Regions from separate parts of the Pseudomonas sp. DSP3-2-3 genome, predicted to be linked through region 1. Evidence: riboswitches for the same ligand, from Rfam matches in the RefSeq annotation. Region 1 holds a riboswitch; each other region holds the start of a gene.
The links. A riboswitch is a leader RNA that binds a small molecule or an ion and turns the genes downstream of it on or off. The one in region 1 is predicted to bind cobalamin.
Positions count from the first base shown of each region.

Region 2: it holds a riboswitch for cobalamin, as region 1 does, so the genes downstream of both, ACP7E4_RS13035 (ABC transporter substrate-binding protein) here and cobW (cobalamin biosynthesis protein CobW) in region 1, are expected to answer to the same signal.
Region 3: it holds a riboswitch for cobalamin, as region 1 does, so the genes downstream of both, cobO (cob(I)yrinic acid a,c-diamide adenosyltransferase) here and cobW (cobalamin biosynthesis protein CobW) in region 1, are expected to answer to the same signal.

Region 1 is NZ_JAFCXH010000001.1:164,817-171,910, reverse strand. It holds gene nfuA (Fe-S biogenesis protein NfuA) at 1-280, shown strand, start outside; gene cobM (precorrin-4 C(11)-methyltransferase) at 338-1,084, opposite strand; gene ACP7E4_RS00765 (cobalamin biosynthesis protein) at 1,128-1,547, opposite strand; gene ACP7E4_RS00760 (CbtA family protein) at 1,537-2,238, opposite strand; gene ACP7E4_RS00755 (CbtB domain-containing protein) at 2,249-2,437, opposite strand; cobalamin riboswitch at 2,538-2,754, opposite strand; cobalamin riboswitch at 2,831-3,054, shown strand; gene cobW (cobalamin biosynthesis protein CobW) at 3,167-4,231, shown strand; gene cobN (cobaltochelatase subunit CobN) at 4,235-7,094, shown strand, end outside.
Region 2 is NZ_JAFCXH010000009.1:158,426-165,519, reverse strand. It holds gene fucP (L-fucose:H+ symporter permease) at 1-197, opposite strand, end outside; gene rbsK (ribokinase) at 259-1,179, opposite strand; gene tam (trans-aconitate 2-methyltransferase) at 1,405-2,169, opposite strand; gene ACP7E4_RS13050 (DUF72 domain-containing protein) at 2,245-2,991, opposite strand; gene ACP7E4_RS13045 (hypothetical protein) at 2,997-3,173, opposite strand; gene pcsA (phosphatidylcholine synthase) at 3,387-4,106, opposite strand; cobalamin riboswitch at 4,294-4,485, shown strand; gene ACP7E4_RS13035 (ABC transporter substrate-binding protein) at 4,671-5,687, shown strand; gene ACP7E4_RS13030 (FecCD family ABC transporter permease) at 5,684-6,727, shown strand; gene ACP7E4_RS13025 (ABC transporter ATP-binding protein) at 6,724-7,094, shown strand, end outside.
Region 3 is NZ_JAFCXH010000002.1:149,006-156,099, reverse strand. It holds gene cbiB (adenosylcobinamide-phosphate synthase CbiB) at 1-87, opposite strand, end outside; gene bluB (5,6-dimethylbenzimidazole synthase) at 84-734, opposite strand; gene ACP7E4_RS03530 (cobyrinate a,c-diamide synthase) at 731-2,026, opposite strand; gene cobO (cob(I)yrinic acid a,c-diamide adenosyltransferase) at 2,023-2,634, opposite strand; cobalamin riboswitch at 2,734-2,957, opposite strand; gene ACP7E4_RS03520 (PQQ-dependent sugar dehydrogenase) at 3,199-4,524, shown strand; gene ACP7E4_RS03515 (C40 family peptidase) at 4,758-5,300, opposite strand; gene ACP7E4_RS03510 (C40 family peptidase) at 5,395-6,075, opposite strand; gene ACP7E4_RS03505 (NAD-dependent protein deacylase) at 6,150-6,914, opposite strand; gene hda (DnaA regulatory inactivator Hda) at 6,908-7,094, opposite strand, start outside.

The sequences.
Region 1 (7,094 bases):
TGCCGACAGCCCGATCAACGAGCGCATCAGCTATTACCTGCAAACCGAGATCAATCCCGGTCTTGCCAGCCACGGCGGCCAGGTGACACTGATCGACGTCGTCGAAGAAGAAGACAAGAACATCGCTGTGCTGCAATTCGGTGGCGGTTGCCAGGGTTGCGGTCAGGCCGATGTGACGCTCAAGGAAGGCATCGAGCGCACCTTGCTCGAACGTATTCCCGAGCTGAGCGGTGTGCGTGATGTCACCGACCACACCCAGAAAGAGAACGCTTACTACTAAGCGGTTTTCAATACCCACAAAACCCCGACGCGTTCGGGGTTTTTTGTGGCTGCCGTTTCACGGCCTGAACAAATGCGCATGTCCCGCACGATACAGCGACGACTCCCCAAAGCTATCGTCCGCCAGAACGCGTCCCACCAGAATCAGCGCCGTACGCCGAAAGCCTTTAACACGCACCTTGTCCTCGATGTCCGCCAGCGTGCCCAGGGCCCAGTCCTGATCCGGCCAGCTGGCGCGATGCACCACGGCAATCGGGCAGTCACTGCCGTAATGGGGCAGCAGTTCGGCAACGATCTTGTGCAGATTGTTGACCCCCAAGTGAATCGCCATGGTGGCGCGATGCTGCGCCAGGCTCGCCAGCTCTTCGCCGGGCGGCATCGTGGTCTTGTCGGCGAAACGGGTGAGAATCACGCTCTGCGAGATGTCCGGCAGCGTCAGCTCAGCGCCTAGCAGGGCGGCGCACGCAGCGGTGGCGGTAACGCCGGGAATGATCTCGAACGGAATGTTCGATTCGCGTAAATGACGGATCTGCTCGCCAATGGCGCCATACAGGCTTGGGTCGCCTGAATGCACGCGAGCGACATCCTGGCCCTGTTCATGAGCGGATTTCATCAAGGCGATGATCTGTTCGAGATGCAATTCGGCACTATTGCTGATCTGCACGGCGTTATGACCGTCCAGCACCGCCGTTGGCACCAGCGATCCCGCATAGATGATCACCGGACAACTACGGATCAGACGTTGCCCCTTGACCGTGATCAACTCCGGATCGCCAGGGCCTGCGCCGATGAAAAAAACGGTCATGGAAACTCCAGATTCTTGAGTGAAAGCGGCGTGAGAGGCGGGATTATCGGCTATCGAGCAGGGTGCTGGCCAAGGCAAATGTTGCCTGCCGATTATTGACCCGTGGGATAAGCAAGCGTGCAGGACCTGATCGGTTGGCCAACGCTAATGCTGCGCTCTCCGCAACCCCATAACAGCCGGTGTGCTCGAAGGTGGTCAACGAACGATGCGTCAATTGCGCTTCATAGGCGTTGAGTTGTTGTGCGCTGAAGACTGTCAGCGGTAAGCGAAGCCGCAGAGCCAGCTCCAGCAACCCAGGCTCGTCGCTTTTCAGGTCGATGGAGGCGAGGGCGCTGAGGTCTTGCAACTCAAGGTCATGACCGCGAAGGCTGTGTTCGATTAACTCAAGCATTACGCCAGCGGAACATCCGCGTTGGCAGCCGAGCCCGGCCACCAGCGTCGGCCGCAATTGATCAGGCTTGATCAAGGTCGGTGTTGTTACGGCGGAACAGCCAGGCGCTGATCACGCCCATGGCAATCCAGAACAGCGCGTTGGTCAGCAGCGAGGCGATCTTGAATTGCGACTCAAGTGCCTCAGGCGCCAGGCTTTCATGCACGGGCGGTTGTGGCGCGCCGATGATATGCGGCACGACCAGAATCGCCACGCCCAACACTTTAAGCAGCCAGTTCTTGCCAAACACGATCAAGGCGAGCGCGACGGCGGTGGACGCTGCGGTGCCGATCCACCAGATTTGCCGTTGGGTCAGGTCCGCTGCAGCAGTGCCCGGCAGTTCTGGCGGCAGGCCAAGGGTCGGCGCGAGGGTGAACACCGCAAAACCGGCCAATCCCCACAGTACGCCTTGGGAGGTTTTGCCCGGAGCACGCAAGGTATAAAGGCCGGCCAGCATCAGCGCGAAGCCTACCGCGACTACCAGATTGCCACCGGTAGTGGACAGAATGCGCTGCCAGCCATCCTGCGGAGACCAGGCTTCTTCGTTGTGCACATGACCGGTCGGGGCGTTTTCGGCGTGCTCGTGAACCTGTTCGGTCGGAGCGTTCTCGTAGGTTTCGGCTTGCAGAATCAGCGGCACGACCCAGAAGCTTTGCAGCAGGGTCAGAAACAGCGCGGCAATCAGGCCGGTGAAACCCGCCGTTTGAGCAATTCGCTTGAACATGGCATCAGTCTCAATGGCAAGGAAAGGCAGAGCTGTGGCGGGTGTCATGCGCGGCATTGTGCACGGCGTCGATGTGCGAGAAACCGGCAAAGTACACCAGGCACGCGCCGAGAATGGCAGCGCTGAGCGCGGCGGTCAGGCGTTGAGTCTGGGTGGCAGTGGTCGTACTGGCGGAATGACTGGTTGTACTGATCGACATGGCGCTTCCCTCTTGGATGTCGGCAAGGTGAGGGGAACGCACGGGAACTCCGCTGACAGGCGTCAGCAGAGATCAACAGCGCCCGCCCACCGCGGGTTTGTCAGAAGTTTCATGTCGGGCCGGTCTCCGGGCTTGCGAGGGGCTGATTGCTCAACCTGAAAAAGCCGCCTTCCCATGCCGTTGCCGGCCACAGTGGATCTGACTCTTCACTCGCTTACCGTTGCGGGGGCAGCGCCGGACTTGCACAAGCCATGAGGCCTGAACGCACCGGTTTCCCGTTTCACCCTGTGAAGGGCACCCGAACAAGGCGTACAGGAGAGCATGGGCTGGCGCTGAACGTCAATCAGTTCGCGTCGGGCGCTGGCTGGTGATTGACCTGTCGATGGTCACTGCGTAGCCTTGCCGGTTCGAGGTTCTGTGCCCTGCACCCGCTGCCCTGCAGCCGGAAAGCGCACAGCTAAGATGGGAACGCGGTCAATGCCGCGGCTGCCCCCGCAACTGTAAGCGGTCAGGTTCATTGCACAGCCACTGCGACAAGCGGGAAGGCGCCATGAATTGCAGGTGGAAGTTCACCCGTAACCGCAAGCCAGGAGACCTGCCTCGACCTGGGCATCTTGCCCTGCAAATTCTCACTACAACCGGGCGGGGTGATCCGGTGGCGAATCCAGTCCTGTGGCTGATCACCGGATTTTCGTCCTGTTTGCCCGCCGCTTTGCCAAAGGGCACCTGATGAAAACACTGGCCAAACTTCCCGTCACCATCGTTACCGGCTTTTTGGGCTCGGGTAAAACCACGCTGTTGCGCCATATGCTCGACAACGCCGAAGGCCGCCGCATCGCGGTAATCGTCAACGAATTCGGCGAGCTGGGCATCGATGGCGAAATCCTCAAGCAATGCACCATCGGCTGCACCGAAGAAGAAGCCAACGGCAGGGTTTACGAGCTGGCCAACGGTTGCTTGTGCTGCACCGTCCAGGAAGAATTCTTCCCTGTGATGCGCGAACTGGTGGCGCGTCGTGGCGATCTTGATCACATCCTCATCGAAACCTCCGGCCTGGCATTGCCCAAGCCACTGGTACAAGCCTTCCAATGGCCGGAAATCCGCAACGCCTGCACCGTGGATGCCGTGATTACCGTGGTCGACAGCCCGGCAGTGCTGGCTGGCACCTTCGCGGCATTTCCTGATCAGGTCGATGCCCAGCGCAAGCTTGATCCGAATCTGGACCACGAATCGCCACTGCACGAGTTGTTTGCCGACCAACTGGCCAGTGCCGACCTCGTCATCCTCAACAAAGCCGACATGATCGACGCCGCAGGTCTGGCTGCCGTGCGTGCCGAGGTGTCCGAAGAGTTGCCGCCGGCGGTCAAGGTCATCGAAGCCAGCAGCGGCCGGTTGCCAATCAGCGTATTGCTGGGTCTGGGGGCTGAATCGGAACTGCATATCGACGCCCGGAAAACTCACCACGATCACCACGAAGGCGACGATCATGACGATCATGATCATGACGCTTTCGACTCGATTTCGATCAAGCTGCCACAGGCCGATGAAAGTGCGCTGCTCGATGCGCTGACTCGGCTGGTTGTCGAACATGGCGTCTTGCGCGTCAAGGGGTTTGCGGCCATTCCCGGCAAGCCAATGCGCTTGCTGATTCAAGGCGTCGGCACGCGCTTCGACAAGCATTTCGACCGCGCCTGGGGCGTTGACGAAGAGCGCGCAACCAACCTGGTGTTGATTGGCCAGAAACTGGACGCAGCGGTACTTGAAGCACAACTGCGTGCTGCGGTTGCTGGCTGACCCATGCACCTACTGAGAACCCAGCCCGGTGGTTTCGTGCCGGACGACAGCATCGCCGACCTGGGCCAAACCCCCGCCGAGCTGGTGATTCTCTGTAGCGGCGACTCAAGCCTGGCCTTGCTCGCCGAAGCTGCGCAGCAGTTACCCGACGACTACCCGAGCCTGCGTCTGGCCAATCCGATGCAGGTGCAGAATCACGCCTCGGTTGACCTTTATGTCGACCAAGTGCTGCGCCACGCGAAAGTCATCCTCATTTCCTTGCATGGCGGCATCGGCTACTGGCGCTACGGCGTCGAGCGGCTGATCGAGCTGGCCGGGCGAGGGGTGCAGGTCATTCTGGTGCCGGGTTGCGACAACGCGGACCCGGAGCTGACCGATCTGAGCACTGTCGCCGCCGAGGACTGCCAGCGTCTTTGGCAGTTCTTGCGTCAGGGCGGCATGCACAACGCCCAGGAACTCTATCGCTGTCTGGCGAGCGGCTGGCTGGGGCGCGATTACTCGTGGTCCGAACCACAGCCCTTGCCGCGCACGACGATCTATCACCCGAACAAGCCCCGTGCTGAACTCAATGATTGGCAGGCCGACTGGCAAGCTGGGCAACCGGTTGTGGCGTTGCTGTTTTATCGCTCCCATCTGCAGGCGGCCAATACCGCCTTTATTGATGAGTTTTGTCTGCGCTTGCAGGCGCAGGGTTTGAATCCGCTGCCGATTGCGGTGGCCAGTCTTAAAGAAGCGGGCTGTATAACACTGGTGGAAGACTGGCTGGATGAGGTTGAGGCTGAGTTGATCCTCAATACCACCGGCTTTGCCCAGTCCAGTCCGGAAGCGCCGCACCTAAGGCCGTTTCGCCGCAATATCCCGGTTATTCAGGCGATCTGCGCGCAGGACAACGAACCTGGCTGGCGCGCGAGCGAACAAGGCCTGGGTGCCCGGGATCTGGCGATGCACATTGCCTTGCCGGAACTGGATGGACGAATCATCAGTCGGCCGATCAGCTTCAAGGATCTGGCCTGGCACAGTGAGCGCAGCCAGTCGGACGTGGTCTGCTACCGCGCTCAACCGGAACGGATGGACTTTGTCGCCGAACTGGCGCGGCGCTGGATTCTGCTGGCGCGCTTGCCCAACGCCGACAAACGCGTTGCCTTGATCCTGGCCAATTACCCGACCCGTGACGGGCGCATTGGCAACGGCGTAGGCCTCGATACTCCAGCGGCGGCGCTGAACATTCTGCGCGCCATGCAGGGTGAAGGTTATCCACTTTCGCCCCTGCCTGAGTCCGGCACTGCGTTGATCCAGCAACTGCTTGGCGGGGTCACCAATGATCTGGACAGTCTGGATTTACGCCCGTGCCAGCAAAGCATGGCGCTGGATGAATACCTTGCCGCCTTCAATGCAATGCCAGTGGCCAATCGGGAGGCGGTCAACGCCCGCTGGGGTGCGCCGGACGCTGATCCGATGTTCCGCGCCGGGCGGATGATGATAGCCGGGTTGCGCTTCGGCCTGACCTTCATCGGCATCCAGCCAGCCCGGGGTTATCAGGTGGACCATAGCGCGGTCTATCACGACCCGGACCTGGTGCCGCCCCATGGCTACCTGGCGTTCTACTTCTGGTTGCGCAACGTCTATGGCGCTAATGCGCTGATTCATGTGGGCAAACACGGCAATCTGGAGTGGTTGCCGGGCAAAGGCGTTGGTTTGTCCGAAAGTTGCTGGCCAGATGTGGCGCTGGGCGCGATGCCGAATATCTATCCGTTTATCGTCAACGATCCGGGCGAGGGCGCGCAGGCTAAGCGGCGCACCCAGGCGGTCATTATCGATCACTTGATGCCGCCACTGACCCGCGCCGAGACATACGGGCCGTTGCGTGACCTTGAATTGCTCGCCGACGAATACTACGACGCCCAGCTGCTCGACCCGCGCCGCGCCCTTGAGCTGCAGCGCGACATCCTCAAGCTGGTGCGCAAGACCCATATCGATCGTGAGCTCGCACTTGAGTCGGTCAATGACAGCGACACCGCAACCTGGCTGCCGCGTCTGGACACCTATTTGTGCGATCTGAAGGAATCGCAGATTCGCGACGGTCTGCATATCTTCGGCGAATCTCCGAGCGGGCGTCTGCGTATCGATACGTTGCTGGCTCTGCTGCGTATTCCGCGCGGTGACGGACGAGGTGCGCAAGCCAGTCTGTTGCGAGTGTTGAGCAAAGCGTTCGAGCTGGGTTTTGATCCTTTGGACTGCGAACTGGCGCAGCCCTGGGAGGGGCCTAAACCTCAGGTTTTACTTGAAGTCAGCTCGGACCCCTGGCGAACGGCGGGGGATACTCGGGAGCGGCTTGAGCTCTACGCTGCCTGGTTGATAGCGCAAGCGGTTGCAGGTTGTGATGGAAAAATATCGATTGTTAACAACGAGTTGAATTTGATTGTTGATAATCTACGCGAAGTTGTTGCGCCGCGCCTGGATGCTTGCGGACCCGGAGAAATCCAGGGGTTGCTGGACGCCTTGAATGGGCGTTTTGTCCCCGCCGGCCCCAGCGGTGCGCCAAGTCGTGGGCGTCTGGATGTGTTGCCGACCGGGCGCAATTTTTTCTCCGTGGATGTGCGCAACCTGCCAACCACCACGGCCTGGCGTATCGGCTTCCAGTCGGCAAACTTGTTGCTGGAAAGGCACTTGCAAGACAATGGTGATCATTTACATCAACTTGGTCTTTCAGTCTGGGGCACCGCCACGATGCGTACTGGCGGTGACGATATCGCTCAGGCCATGGCGCTGATGGGCGTGCGTCCGGTCTGGGCGACGGGCAGCCAGCGAGTCGATGATTTCGAGATTCTGCCGTTGAGTCTGCTGGATCGGCCGCGAGTGGATG
Region 2 (7,094 bases), on a different contig from region 1:
TAAAACGCCGACTGCACGAACGCAGTCTGGAAATCGCTGAGCAGGAAGGCTTTCTTGAAGTGCGCGATGAGCACGTCGTTCATGCTCGCCGCTGCCGCCCACAGGGCAAAGATGCTGCACAACAGCAGAAAGGCAAACCACGGCGTGCGATTGAGGTAAAACCCATCGGCGGTTTGTTGAAGCGGAGGCTTAGTCATTATTGTTCTCCGGAGTGAAGCAAGGAAATGCGACGCAAGGCTCAGGGCTCGGCGACGCCGATCAAACAGTTTTCAGGAACTCGGCAAAAGCTTCGGCATCGGGATAGGAAGTCTGCGTTCCCAAACCGGTAACCGAGCAGGCGGAATAAGCCACGGCCTGGGTCATCGCGCGGCGGATGTCGCCGTCCTGCGTCCAGTGGCGCGCGAAGCAGCCAATGAATGCATCGCCAGCGCCAGTAGTGTCGCGGGCAGCGACGCTCAGGCCACCGACGCGAAACTCGCCCTCCTCGCCCACGTACAGCGCGCCTTGCTCACCAAGGGTGACGATAACGTGGCGAATGCCTTCGGCGACCAGTTGACGTGCAGCGATGGCCGCCGATTCCGGCGAGTCCACAGTCAAGCCGCTGATCAGGGCCAGCTCGCTTTCGTTGGGGATCAGGAAATCCAGCTGCGCCAGATGCGCAGCGCTAAGTCCGGCCACGGCTGGCGCCGGGTTGAGCAACACCGGGATGCCGTGACGCTTGCCGAACTCGATGGCGTAGTAAACGGTGGCCAGGTCGATTTCCAGCTGCACCACGATCAGCGCGCAATCGCGCAACGCAGCTTGTGCGGCATCGATGTCCGCCGGTTTGAGATGGGCGTTGGCGCCTTTGACGATAAGAATGCTGTTGTGGGAGTCGCTCTGCACGAAGATCGGCGCCACGCCGCTGGAGACGCCGGCAACCCGGTTGACGTACTGGGTATCGATACCAAAACGCAGGAAATTGGCCAGAGTGTTATCGGCGAACACGTCGTCGCCGACCTTGCTGAGCATCAGCACGTCAGCGCCAAGCTTGGCCGCCGCCACCGCCTGATTGGCCCCCTTGCCGCCGCAGCCCATGGCAAAACCAGGCGCTTCAAGGGTTTCGCCCTGCCGAGGCATCCGGTCGATGTAGGTGATCAAATCCACCATATTGCTGCCGATGACCGCGATCTTATTCATTGTATTCACCTTGATATATCGGGCCCTCCACAGCGGGAGAAAACCTTTTTAACGATTATATTTTGTTAAATTAATAACATTTAGTGTGATAACTCAATCTTTTTTTGATGGCAATTTCTCAACGCAAGCAAAAACGGGCCAGGCATTTCTGCCTGACCCGTTGCGAACCCTCGATATAGACGGTGCTTGGCCGGTTATTCTCCGCTCGTCGAACAGCTTGATCGCTTAACGCGTTGCCACCACAAATAACCGTGGAAACGGCAACAGCACAGTTCCGTCTTCAAGGGCCGGATAAGCCTCGCTGATCGCGGCGAGATAACGTTCGAGGAACGCGAGCTTCAGCGTCTCATCCAGGGGCTCAAGATAAGGCCGCAATGCCGAACCCTTGAACCACTCGACCACCGCCGCATGCCCACCTTCCAGCGGATGAAAATAGGTGGTGCGCCACACGTCCACTGAACTGCAATGGCCCTTGAGCAGTGAGTAATAAAAACTCGCGTCGTGGCGATCAGGATGTTTCACCGCAGCAATCTTGCTCGCCCACGGCCCGTCCGCTGCCACTTCACGGGCCAGACGGTGGGCCGGTTCCTGCAAGTTATCGGGAGTTTGTACCGCCAGGCTGCCACCGGGTGTGAGCTTGCTAACCAGCCGTGGATACAGCGCGGCGTGATCCGCCACCCATTGCAGCGAAGCGTTGGCGAGAATCACATCCAGTGGTTGTGCGGGATTCCAGGCAGCGAGGTCGGCCAACTCGAAGCTCAAGGCTGGCAACCGCTGGCGCGCGTCGATCAGCATGTTTTCCGAACTGTCCAGGCCGGTTACTCGCGCATCGGGATAACGTTCGGCAAGCACTTCTGTCGAATTACCGGGGCCGCAGCCCAGATCCACCGCTGTCTGTACGTTCTGCGTCGGGATCGCCGCCACCAGATCAAGGACCGGCCGCGTGCGCTGTTGCTCGAAAATTGAATACTGCCTGGCTGACCAGCTCATGGTGGCTCCCGTGTTGTTTTGAGAAGTGACCAGAGACTAAAACGTGCGACTCCCGGAAACAACGTCCGGGCAAGATCAGCGGGACAACAGCCGCTGCAACTCCAGCGCATTACCCACGGCAAAACCACTGGCGGTGTTATCGAAAATGCACCAGTTGGGGATGTTTTTTTGCCCGGATGCCAGCAAATCCTTGGCCAGTATTTCCAGCCGGGATTGTTCGTACGTGCTGTGGTAGATGCGTGGCGAACCGTGCAGGCGCCAGTAGCGAACGCCCGGCCAGCCTGCGGGAAGCGTGCCGCCGGGGATCGGCGATGGATCAGCCGCGACCCGGCCAATTCGATGTTCCATCAGTAGATTTTCGGCGTTCAGCCAGCTCTCGTGGCGGGGCTCAAGCACGACATCGTCGGAAAAACGCTCCCGCAACGCCTGAAAGAAAACCTGCGCAGGCTGAGATTCATAAGCCAGGGACGGCGGCAACTGAACCAGCAGGCAACCGAGTTTTTCGCCAAGCCCGCTGCACTGCGCCATGAACTCGTCCAGCGCTGCATTGCATTCCAGCAAGCGCCGTTCGTGAGTGATCAGCTTGGGTACCTTCACTGCAAAGCGAAAGCCTGCGGGAACCGATTCAGCCCAGCGCACGTAGGTTTGATGACGATGAGGACGGTAGAACGAGCTATTGATTTCAACCGCTGGCAGCCGCAAGGCATAACGCTGCAAATGCGAGCCTTGTTGGTCAAATGCCGACCAATGCTCGCGAGGCAGACTCCAGCCAGCGCAGCCCACGTAAATGGGCGACGCCTGATTATCGTGGCTGACTACCACGTGTTTTAGCTCGGCACGCCAGAGCCATCGTCGCCCGCGATGTCCGGATCATCCGGCTCCACCTCATTGTCCTCGGCGTTGCGCACATCATCGTCCGGGCGCGCCTCGTCGTCGGATTCCATCGGATTGGGGTTCGGCCCCGGGGATTGCGCAGCTTGGGTGTCGACAGGTCGTATGCTCATGATGCCCTCACAGAATCAGATCAATGGGGAGTGACATGATTTGGAAGCGGCAGCGTGGCGGGAGTTCGGATTATTGGATGACTGGTGTGTAACCTGTGGGAGCGTTCGGAGGTTACGACGGCCGCGAAGCGGTGTGCCAGGCGAACGTCTGTCGATCCCGCCGCCCTCTTCCCGGATGAATTCGCACACAGCCTGCACAGGCCGGCATTCGCCTCAGCCGCGCAACTTGCCCAACCACTCCAGCGAAGTGCGCCACAGGCAAATCCCCAGGAAGTAGGCGGACATTGCGGACCAGACGATCATGACTGTCGGGCTTTGCGCCGGGTGGTCGATTACCAGCAAGGCGCTGCACACCAGCCAGATCGTGGTGACGGTGATGTTCAGCGGCATCAGGCGGCGGACGCGAAATGGGTGGAGGAATTTCATGCGCGTCAGGGTCAGCAAGGCCAGGCCGAAGACGGTCAGCAACGTCACCCAGGAGGCTGGCGAGATGATGTAGACGCACAGCGCAACCACGTTCCAGGCGGCGGGAAAGCCCTGAAAATAATTATCCTTGCTCTTCATTTCCAGGTTGCAGAAGCAAAACAGCGAGGACACCAGAATCACCGCAGTGCTGAGCAACATGGTGTGATCCGGCAAATCGATGTAGCGATAGATGAACAGCGCCGGAATGAACACGTAGGTCAGGTAATCAATGACCAGATCGAGCACTGAACCATCAAAGCCCGGCAACACTGACTGAACATTGAATTTGCGCGCCAGGGAGCCATCGACTCCATCTACCACCAGCGCCAGCCCCAGCCAAAGCAGGCACGCCTTGGGCTGGTCTTCGAACAGCGCGATGGTTGCCATGAAGGCAATGACCACACCGGTGGCGGTAAAAGCATGTGCACCCCAGGCTTTGAGCCAGGCCGTGCGTTGAGTCGATATCACAGGGGGAAATCTCCAGAAATAATACGTGCCGGGCATCATCATCGCCGATTTGTCACCGGAGCACTCAGCCAGCGTGCATGTATCGACCGGCCGCCGGCCGATTAGGTTCACCAACGGGTGATCTGCGAGCAATCTCCAGGCCAGCGAATCGACCGCCGGGAAAACTTCCCCGTCGCGGTTGATATCCATTACCATGCCGCCCGTCGGTTCCCAAACGGGATTAATAGGGAATCCGTGATGGCCTCAGGTCATCAACCGGAACTGCCCCCGCAACTGTAGACGCTGAGCCGCTCCATCGATGCCACTGGATAAATCCGGGAAGGCCGGAGCATGGCGATGACGCGTCAGTCAGGAGACCTGCCGACATCAGGGTCGTACGAGCGTGCGCCCTGGCAATTGACCCACCGGCGGGGTGTCCCGGGAGGACATCCGTCAGAATCGGTTCATCGCCGTTGCTGCCAGACCCTGCTCGACCGGCCACGCCGCAGTCGGCAGCGGTGGCTGATGTGTTTCCTGCCCTTACACCGCCGTCCGGACATTCCGTTCGAATGGAGATAGCCTTTTATGCCTTTGCCTCGCCTTGCCGTACTGTTTGCCAGCCTTGGATGTTCTGCACTGGCACTGGCCGCCGGCCCGACGCACTACCCGCTGACCGTCGAAAACTGCGGCATGCCGCTGACCTTCAAACAGGCACCCGGCAAAACAGTCACCATCGGCCAGGCCGGCACTGAAATCCTCTATTCACTCGGACTGGCCGACAAAGTGGTCGGCACTTCGCTGTGGTTCAACGATGTGCTGCCCCAGTTCAAGGCCCAGAACGACCGGATTCCGCGTCTGGCCGATAACGAACCGAGCTTCGAATCGGTCATCGGCAAACGACCTGACCTGGTGCCGGTGCAGTTTGAGTGGATGGTCGGCCCGCAAGGCGCGGTCGGCACACGTGAGCAGTTCAGCGAACTGAATATCCCGACCTACATCATGCCGTCGGACTGCGAAGGCAAAGACAACCTGGTCGGCGCCGATGGCACGCGTCTCAAGCCGTTCTCAGTGGAAACCGTATTCAAGACCGTGACGCAACTGGCGCAGATCTTCGACGTGCAGGACCGTGGCGATGAATTGAGCGCCCAGCTGCGTGCCGGTCTGACCAAGGCTCAGGCCAGCGTCAAGGCCAAGCACTTGACCGATGCTTCGGCGCTGTTCTGGTTTTCCAGCGCCGACCTGCACATCGACCCTTATGTTGCAGGGCGCAAAGGCGTTCCGGATTTCATGATGAACACCCTCGGCCTGCGCAACGTGATTGAGTCCGATGAAGAATGGCCAACCGTCGGCTGGGAAACCATCGCCAAGGCCAACCCGACAGTGCTGGTCATTGCGCGCATGGATCGCCGCCGCTTCCCCGCTGACGACTTCCAGAAAAAGCTGGAATTCCTCAAGTCCGATCCGGTGACGAAAAACATGGATGCCGTGAAGCACAACCGCATCGTGATCCTCGACGCCGACGCCATGCAGGCCTCGGTGCGCATGTTCGACGGCATCAACGAGCTGGCCGGCGCCATCGATCAGGTTGATCCGGGAAAATGAGAGCAGTAACCGGCGGTCAGGTTCTGCGCAGGGTTTGTCTGCATGCAGCGTGGGTGATCCCGGTGTTGTTGGCCGCGATACTGGCCGGCATCGCCATTGGTGAGACGCCGATCAGCCTGTCGCTGGTGTTTCAGGTGCTGGCCAACAAGGTGTGGGGCGCCGGTTTTGTCCTGGATCCTATCGATGAAGGTATCGTCTGGAACTACCGCCTGACCCGCGCGCTGGTGGCCGCCGCATGCGGCGCCGGGCTGGCGATTTCCGGGGTGGTGTTGCAATCACTGCTGCGCAATCCGCTGGCCGATCCGTACCTGCTGGGGATTTCTGCCGGAGCTTCGACCGGCGCGGTACTGGTGTCGATCATCGGCCTCGGCGCCGGCGCCATCTCGCTGTCGATGGGCGCCTTCGCGGGCGCGATTGCAGCGTTTGCCCTGGTCGCCTTGCTGGCGCGCAGCACCGGGGCGGTCAGTGGCAGCGGGCAAATCATTCTGGCAGGCATCGCCGGTTCGCAGCTGTTCAACGCCCTGACTTCGTTCCTGATTACCAAGTCGGCCAGCTCCGAACAGGCGCGAGGCATCATGTTCTGGTTATTGGGCAACCTCAGCGGGGTGCGCTGGCAGTCGGTGACATTGGCTGTGCCGGTGGTGTTGATCGGACTGGCGATTTGCCTGTGGCATCGCCGCGCGCTGGATGCGTTCATGTTCGGCAGCGATTCGGCCGCCGCGCTTGGCATCCCGGTGCGACGTGTTCAAGTGGTGCTGATCGCCACGGTTGCACTGGTCACGGCGGTGATGGTGTCACTGGTGGGTTCGATCGGCTTCGTCGGTCTGGTGGTCCCGCACGCTGCGCGCCTGTTGGTCGGCGTGCGCCACGGGCGGCTGATCCCGCTCAGCGCATTGAGTGGCGCCCTGTTCCTGATCGCCGCCGACGTGCTGTCGCGCACCGTCATCAAGGGCCAGGTGCTGCCGGTCGGCGTGATCACCGCGCTGATCGGCGCACCGGTATTCGCCGTAATCCTGATCAAAGCCAAGGGTGGCCGATGAATAGCCTGCAAATGCCTGCGCTTCAGACGACTGTGATGGCTTGCTCTGACCTGAGCTGGTCAGTCAAAGGCCACCTGATCGTCAAAGGCGTCAGCCTGGATCTGCAACGCGGGGAAACCCTGGGCTTGATCGGTCCGAACGGCTCCGGCAAATCCAGCCTGCTCAAATTGCTGTCTGGAATCCGGCCACCCGACAGCGGGCGGATTCAGCTCGACGGTGAGGCGCTGACCGACATGACGCGCCGGGATATCGCACAGATGATTGCCGTGGTCGAGCAACAGGCCGAGACCTCGGACGCCATCAGTGTGCTGGACGCCGTGGAACTGGGGCGCACGCCCTGGCTTTCGGCGCTGACGCCATGGTCCGC
Region 3 (7,094 bases), on a different contig from region 1:
AAAGGCCACCAGCGGATGCGACCGCTTCGGCTCGCCCAGCAACGCATCCAGCGCCACACCGGCGACGCTCAACAGCGCCACACTCATTGACTGACTCCCCATTGATTCTCGTAGAGCATTTCACTGAGCGGACGTTCTTGCGTCCAGCCTTCCATGACCAGCATCGGTGCCGGGTAAAATTCGCTCACCGGTCCCAGACACAAGACCGCCAGCGGCTTGGCACCGGCCGGCATGTTGAGCAGATCAGCCAGCGCCTGGGGTTCGAACAACGACACCCAGCCCATGCCCAGCCCTTCGGCACGTGCCGCCAGCCACAGGTTCTGAATGGCGCAGGACAACGAGGCCAGGTCCATTTCCGGCAGCGTGCGGCGGCCAAAAATGTGTTTCTCGCGGTCATCCATCAGCGCGGCGACCAGCACTTCCGCGCAATCGTCGATGCCCTCGACCTTGAGCTTCATGAAATCGTCAGCGCGCTCACCCATCGCTTCGGCGGTGCGCAGCCGTTCCTGCTCGACCTGCGCCTTGATCTGCGAACGCAAGGCCCGGTCGGTGACGCGAATAAACCGCCACGGCTGCATCAAACCGACGCTGGGCGCCTGATGCGCCGCACCGAGCAACCGCGCCAGCAGTTCCGGCGCAACCGTGCCGCCGCTGAAATGCCGCATGTCGCGGCGTTCGGCAATGGCTCGATACACTGCGGCTCGTTCGTCAGTGCTGAACGCTTGGTCATTCATGGCTTGAAAAGCGCCGCAACCGCTTGAGGATTGGAAGGGAAATAGAAGTGGACGTAGGACGCCGTCATGCGCCCGTCGCGATAGACCGCCTCCGCGCCGCGCCCGCCGTTGGGGCTGATGCCACGGGCGATGGGCTGCAATTCGGTGCTGGTCAGCGAATGGTGATACGTGTGGCCGCGCAGTTCGCCTTCCGGCAACGCAACTGTTTGCAGCGCCAATGCCGCCAGACGCTTTTGCATGACCGCTTCACCGGCGAGCAAACCCACCAACTCGGCGCGCTGACCGTCGACATCGGTCAAGGCGTCGAGCAGGTACAACATGCCGCCACACTCGGCCAGCAAAGGCTTGCCCGCCTGATGATGCTGGCGAATCGCGTTCAGCATCGACGTGTTCTGGCTTAGCGCCACGTGGTGCAGTTCCGGATAACCACCGGGCAGATACAGGCTGTCGGCAGGCGGCAGCACCGAATCGCGGATCGGCGAGAAGAACACCAGTTCGGCACCCATGGCACGCAGCAGATCCAGGCTCGCGCCGTAGGTGAACGCAAACGCTTCGTCATGGGCGACGGCAATCGTTACGCCTTGCAGTAAAGGCTCGGCGGGTACCAGGTCCGGCGCAGCGAAGGTCACCGCAGGCGGCAGTTCAACTTCGCAGGTGCTGGCCAGTGCTGCGGCGGCGGCATCCAGACGCAGATCAAGATCGTTCAACTCGCTGGCCTGCACCAGCCCCAAATGCCGGCTTGGCAATTCGATGCCGGTTTCCCGGGACAACGCGCCGTACCAGCGCAAACCTTCGGTGAGGCTGCCTTCGAGCAGTTGCGCATGCCGCACGGTGCCGACCCGGTTGGCCAAAACGCCGGCGAACGGCAGGTCCGGCTGATAACGCGCCAGGCCCAGCGCCAGCGCGCCGAAGGTCTGGGCCATGGCCGTGCCGTCGATCACGCCGAGGACCGGCACGCCGAAATAACGCGCCAGGTCCGCGCTGGACGGCGTGCCATCGAACAGGCCCATCACGCCTTCGATCAGGATCAGGTCGGCTTCACCTGCCGCTTGCCACAACAGGCGGCGGCTTTCATCAGCGCCGACCATCCACAAATCGAGCTGATAAACCGGCGCACCGCTGGCGCGCTCAAGAATCATCGGGTCGAGAAAATCCGGGCCGCATTTGAATACGCGAACCTTGCGACCCTGATTGCGATGCAAACGGGCCAGCGCGGCGGTGACGGTGGTTTTGCCTTGGCCGGAGGCCGGTGCGGCGATCAGAACCGCCGGACAATGACGCGGTTCACTCACAACTCGATGCCTTTTTGCGCTCGAATGCCGGACTGGAATGCGTGTTTGACCACGGTGATTTCCGACACGGTGTCGGCCATGTCAATCATTTCCGGTTTCGCGCCACGGCCGGTGACAATCACATGCTGCATCGGCGGCCGGGCTTGCAGGTCGCTGAGCACTCGCTCGATGTCCAGATAACCGTGCTTGAGGGCGATGTTCAGTTCGTCGAGGATCACCATGCCGATGGCCGGATCACGGAGCATTTCCAGGGAAACTTCCCACGCTGCTTCGGCGGCGGCGATATCACGCTGGCGGTCCTGGGTTTCCCAGGTGTAGCCCTCGCCCATCACGTGATAGCGAACCTGCTCTGGGAAACGTCGGAAGAAGAACTCTTCGCCGGTGCTGTTGCTGCCCTTGATGAACTGCACGACACCGCACTGCATGCCGTGGCCCATGGCCCGGGCCAACATGCCGAATGCAGAACTGCTTTTGCCTTTACCGTTACCGGTCAGGACCAGCAACAGCCCGCATTCATTGGGTGCACTGGCGATGCGCTCGTCCATCACGGCTTTTTTGCGCAACATGCGCGCCAGATGGCGTTCGTCACGTTCGGGGGATTCGTTCATCTCAGCTCTCCGCTTGAGGGCACGCGAAAGCAGACGGCAGGCAATAGCAAATGACTGGCAGCACGACTTTCGTCATGCCCAGAGCATCGCCCGCCGTGATGCTGTTGAATGGATCAGGCCGGTCTCCGGGCTCATGAGCGGGAAATCCCCTACTGTGCGCCTTCCCAAATCCTTGCAGACCCAGTGGCATCAGGCACAGCGTTGACTCATCTACCGTTGCGGGGGCAGCACCGGAATTGGTCGCCATGAGCGTCCTTACCGGTTTCCCTGTTTCACTCAAACATTTGCTGCAGCGATTTAAAACGTAGCGAGCGACGACAAGACAAGGCGGAAACAGGCGAGAAAGCGGAGTTGAGGTTCCCTCAATGAGCATTTCGAGTCTGTTTCCAACGCAGTATTGTCGAGCGCAGCAGTTTTAAACGCTGTAGACCTGAGCACCTGAAACAAAAGGCGCAGGTTAGAGGGTTGGGGATTGAGCGTCAATCAACTCAGCAACAGGTTGAACCTCGAAAGCACAGGCGTCTCTATCTCTTACTGGAACACTGCCCGTTATGGAGATCGATCATGTTCAAGCTCAGACCACAGTTCGCGGTTTTGCTACTGGTTGCCGGAGGCCTTGCGGCCTGCGGCGAATCTTCGACCCTGCAAGTCACCGACGGCACCGGGCCGTCACCAAAGTTGCCGGAACCGAACAAGACGATGATTCCGACCGTCAACATAGCGCCAGCGGTGGGCTGGGAAAAAGACGCCAAACCCGTCGCGGCCAAGGGCACGCAGGTCGCCGCTTTCGCCGAACATCTGGACCACCCGCGCTGGCTTTACGTGCTGCCCAATGGTGACGTGCTGGTGGCGGAAACCAACTCGCCGCCAAAGCCTGATGACAATAAAGGCATTCGCGGCTGGGTCATGGGCAAAGTCATGGGCCGCGCCGGGGCCGGTGTTCCCAGCCCCAATCGGATTACCTTGCTGCGCGACAAGGATCACGACGGCATTGCCGAAACCCGCACGGTGTTCCTGGAAAACCTCAATTCGCCGTTCGGTATGACCTTGGTGGGCAACAAGCTGTATGTCGCCGACACCGACCGCCTGATCAGTTTCCCGTATCAGGACGGCCAGACCTCGATCAGCGCGCAGCCGACCAAAGTCGTCGATCTTCCGGGCGGCACGCTGAATCACCACTGGACCAAAAACGTCATCGCCAGCAAGGACGGCAGCAAGCTGTATGTGACGGTCGGTTCCAACAGCAACGTCGCGGAAAACGGGCTGGCAGCTGAAGAAGGTCGCGCGGCAATCTGGGAAGTTGACCCCGCCAGCGGTTCGCATCGGATCTTTGCTTCAGGCCTGCGCAACCCCAACGGCATGGATTGGGAGCCCACCACCGGCAAACTCTGGACGGCGGTCAACGAGCGTGACGAAATCGGCAGCGATCTGGTGCCGGACTACATCACTTCGGTGCAAGACGGGGCGTTCTATGGCTGGCCGTTCAGCTATTACGGCCAGCATGTGGACGTGCGCGTAACTCCGCAGAATCCGGAGCTGGTGGCCAAGGCCATCGCACCTGATTACGCGGTCGGCCCGCATACCGCGTCACTTGGCCTGGTGTTCGCCGATGGCAAGACGTTGCCGGCGCCGTTCAATGAAGGCGTGTTCATCGGCCAGCACGGCTCCTGGAACCGCAAACCACACAGCGGCTACAAAGTCCTGTTCGTGCCGTTCAGCGGCGGCAAGCCAAGCGGCGCGCCGATTGACCTGCTGACCGGTTTCCTGAATGCCGACGAAAAAGCCCAGGGTCGCCCGGTCGGCGTGGTCAATGATCATCAGGGTGGGTTACTGGTGGCGGATGACGTGGGGAACAAGATCTGGCGGGTGACTGCGGCGAAGGCACAATAAGTTAACGGCCTGTACAAAACTTGTGGGAGCAAGCTTGCTTGCGAATGCGTCCGGGAAGCTTGCAAAGATGTTGAACGGGCAAATGTCTTCGCGAGCAAGCTCGCTCCCACAAGTGAAACGCGGTCATCTCGTGGGACCGGATCTATCCGGGAAGGCGTCGGTGTAGACACCACATCTTCGGCATCTGTGGGTTGCCCCCAAACATAGAATCTCCCACAGGTTCGGTTCGTGTCCTACGGATTACGCGCCAGACTCGATGGCTGAATCACGCGCTTGGCATTCAGGTAAGCGCGCTGCCAATACGGCTTGTCCAGACTGTCCAGCTTGACCGTGCCGCCGGTAGCTGGCGCATGCACGAAACGCCCTTCCCCGACGTAAATCCCCGCATGGCTGACCTGCGAGCCACCGCCGGTGGCGAAGAACACCAGGTCGCCAGTCTGCAGCTGTTCACGACCCACATTCGGCGCGCGCATGCCGATCATGTCGCGGGTCGACCGAGGCAGAGCAATGCCCGCCGCGTCACGATAGACGTAGCCGATCAAACCGCTGCAATCAAAACCGGAATCAGGCGTGTTGCCACCCCAATGATAGGGCGTGCCGACCAGCCCGAGCGCGCGAAACATCACGTCTTCGATAGCCGGGGAAAAACTTTCAGGAGGAGCAATCAGCACCGGACGCTGAACAATCCGGGGCTTGGAGGGTGGCGGCGGCGCGCTGGCGCAAGCGCCGAGCAAGGCAGCAAGAGTAATGACCGCAAGGCGTATCGTAATCGACATGGATACAACAACCTGAGCTGGATGCGGCTGCTTGCCGAGGGCGCTAAATGCGCAAAACAGGCTTATAGCCTGTTTTTGCATAACACGGTAGTGATTACTTGCGGCGCTTGAGCGTAGTCGTGGTCATTGCAGTCGTCTGCGGCGCGATATTTGGCGATTCCATCGCCAGGGCGCGCTTGGCCTCGATGAACGTCTTGCTCCAGTACACATCGTCCAGGCTGTCGACGCGAACACCACCACTGCGACGGCTGCTGGAGTGAATGAACTGATTGTCGCCCAGGTAGATGGCTGCATGGCTGACACGACCGCGACCGGCAGTGCTGAAGAACAGCAGGTCGCCCGGCGCCAGATCATTGCGCTTAACCAGTGGCGCATCGATGTTGATCATGTCGCGAGAAGAACGCGGCAGGCTCATGCCAGCTTTCTCACGGAAAAGATAACCGATGAAACCGCTGCAATCGAAACCGGTGCTGGTTGAGGTGCCACCGAAACGGTAGCGAGTACCGATCAGGGATTTGCCACGCTCAAGGATGCTGTCAGCCAGGGCTGGCAGTTGATAAGGCTTGTTGTCGGCAAACTGAGCCAGCTCGGCTTCAGTGGCCAGTTCTTCCTGCAACACCGAGCGATCGGAACGGCTGGCGGAGGATTGCGCGGTGATCTGCGTCTTGTACTGCTGTTGCTGCGCATCTTGTTGAGATACCGGCATGTTGGCCGAGCAACCGAACAGTAGTGATACGAGTGCGAGAGGCACGAGGGGTGCGAAGCGAGCTAGCATGGGCACAACCGTGGCTGACTGTTAAGGTGGCGAGACTATGCCAACTATGATCCTCATTTGCAAATTCAATCGAACTATATGTGACTTACCAGTTCGCTCATGACATGTACCGCTCGGCACTGCAAAAAAGCATCCATCTGCAGACTCTGGTCGGTAGGCGTCAAATTAATCTCCGCCGTAAAACCGCCGCAAACCCTTGTCCTGAATAGGGGTTCATGGATGTAGGGGAAGCTTGCGGTGGTACCTATGCTCAACACCGCATCAAAGCCCTTTGCCATCTCTTGATGCAGGGTTTCGAGGGCCAGCTCCGGTAGCAGCTCCTCGAATAAAACGACGGACGGTCGCAGAATGCCACCACAGTGACTGCACAACGGCGGCAACGGGCGGTCCAACTGCGCAGTCCATTCCGGGTCTTGCGCAGCGCATGACTGGCAATAGACCGGTGCCAGTTGACCATGAATCTCGATCAGTCTTTCAGGCGGGCTGCCAGCGGCGCGGTGATAGCCGTCGACGTTCTGCGTCAACACCCAGCAGTCGGGCTTCTTGCGTTGCAGTTGGGCGATAGCGTAATGCGCGTCATTGGGTTGCGCGCCCAGGCAGGCCTTGGCCAGTTGCGCGATGTACTTCCAGCACAACGCAGGATCACGGCGCAGCATCGGCCCGGACAGGGCCATTTCGATAGGTAGGCCATCAGCGGTCTTGTCGTTGTACAAACCGCCGACGCCGCGATAAGTCGGCAGGCCGGAATCGGCAGACAGCCCGGCGCCGGTGATGATCAGAATTCGCCGGGCATGTCGCAACGCTGCTGCAACCTGCAACACCAACGCCTGATCTACCACCCCAGCGTCTCTTTGAGGAACGGAATGGTCAGCTTGCGTTGCGCTTGCAGCGACGCCTGATCGAGTCGCTCAAGCAAGTCGAACAACGCGCTCATGCTGCGCGTGCCGCGCGTCAGGATGAAATGCCCGACCTCATCGGTCAGGTGCAGCCCGCGTCGCGAGGCGCGCAGTTGCAGGGCG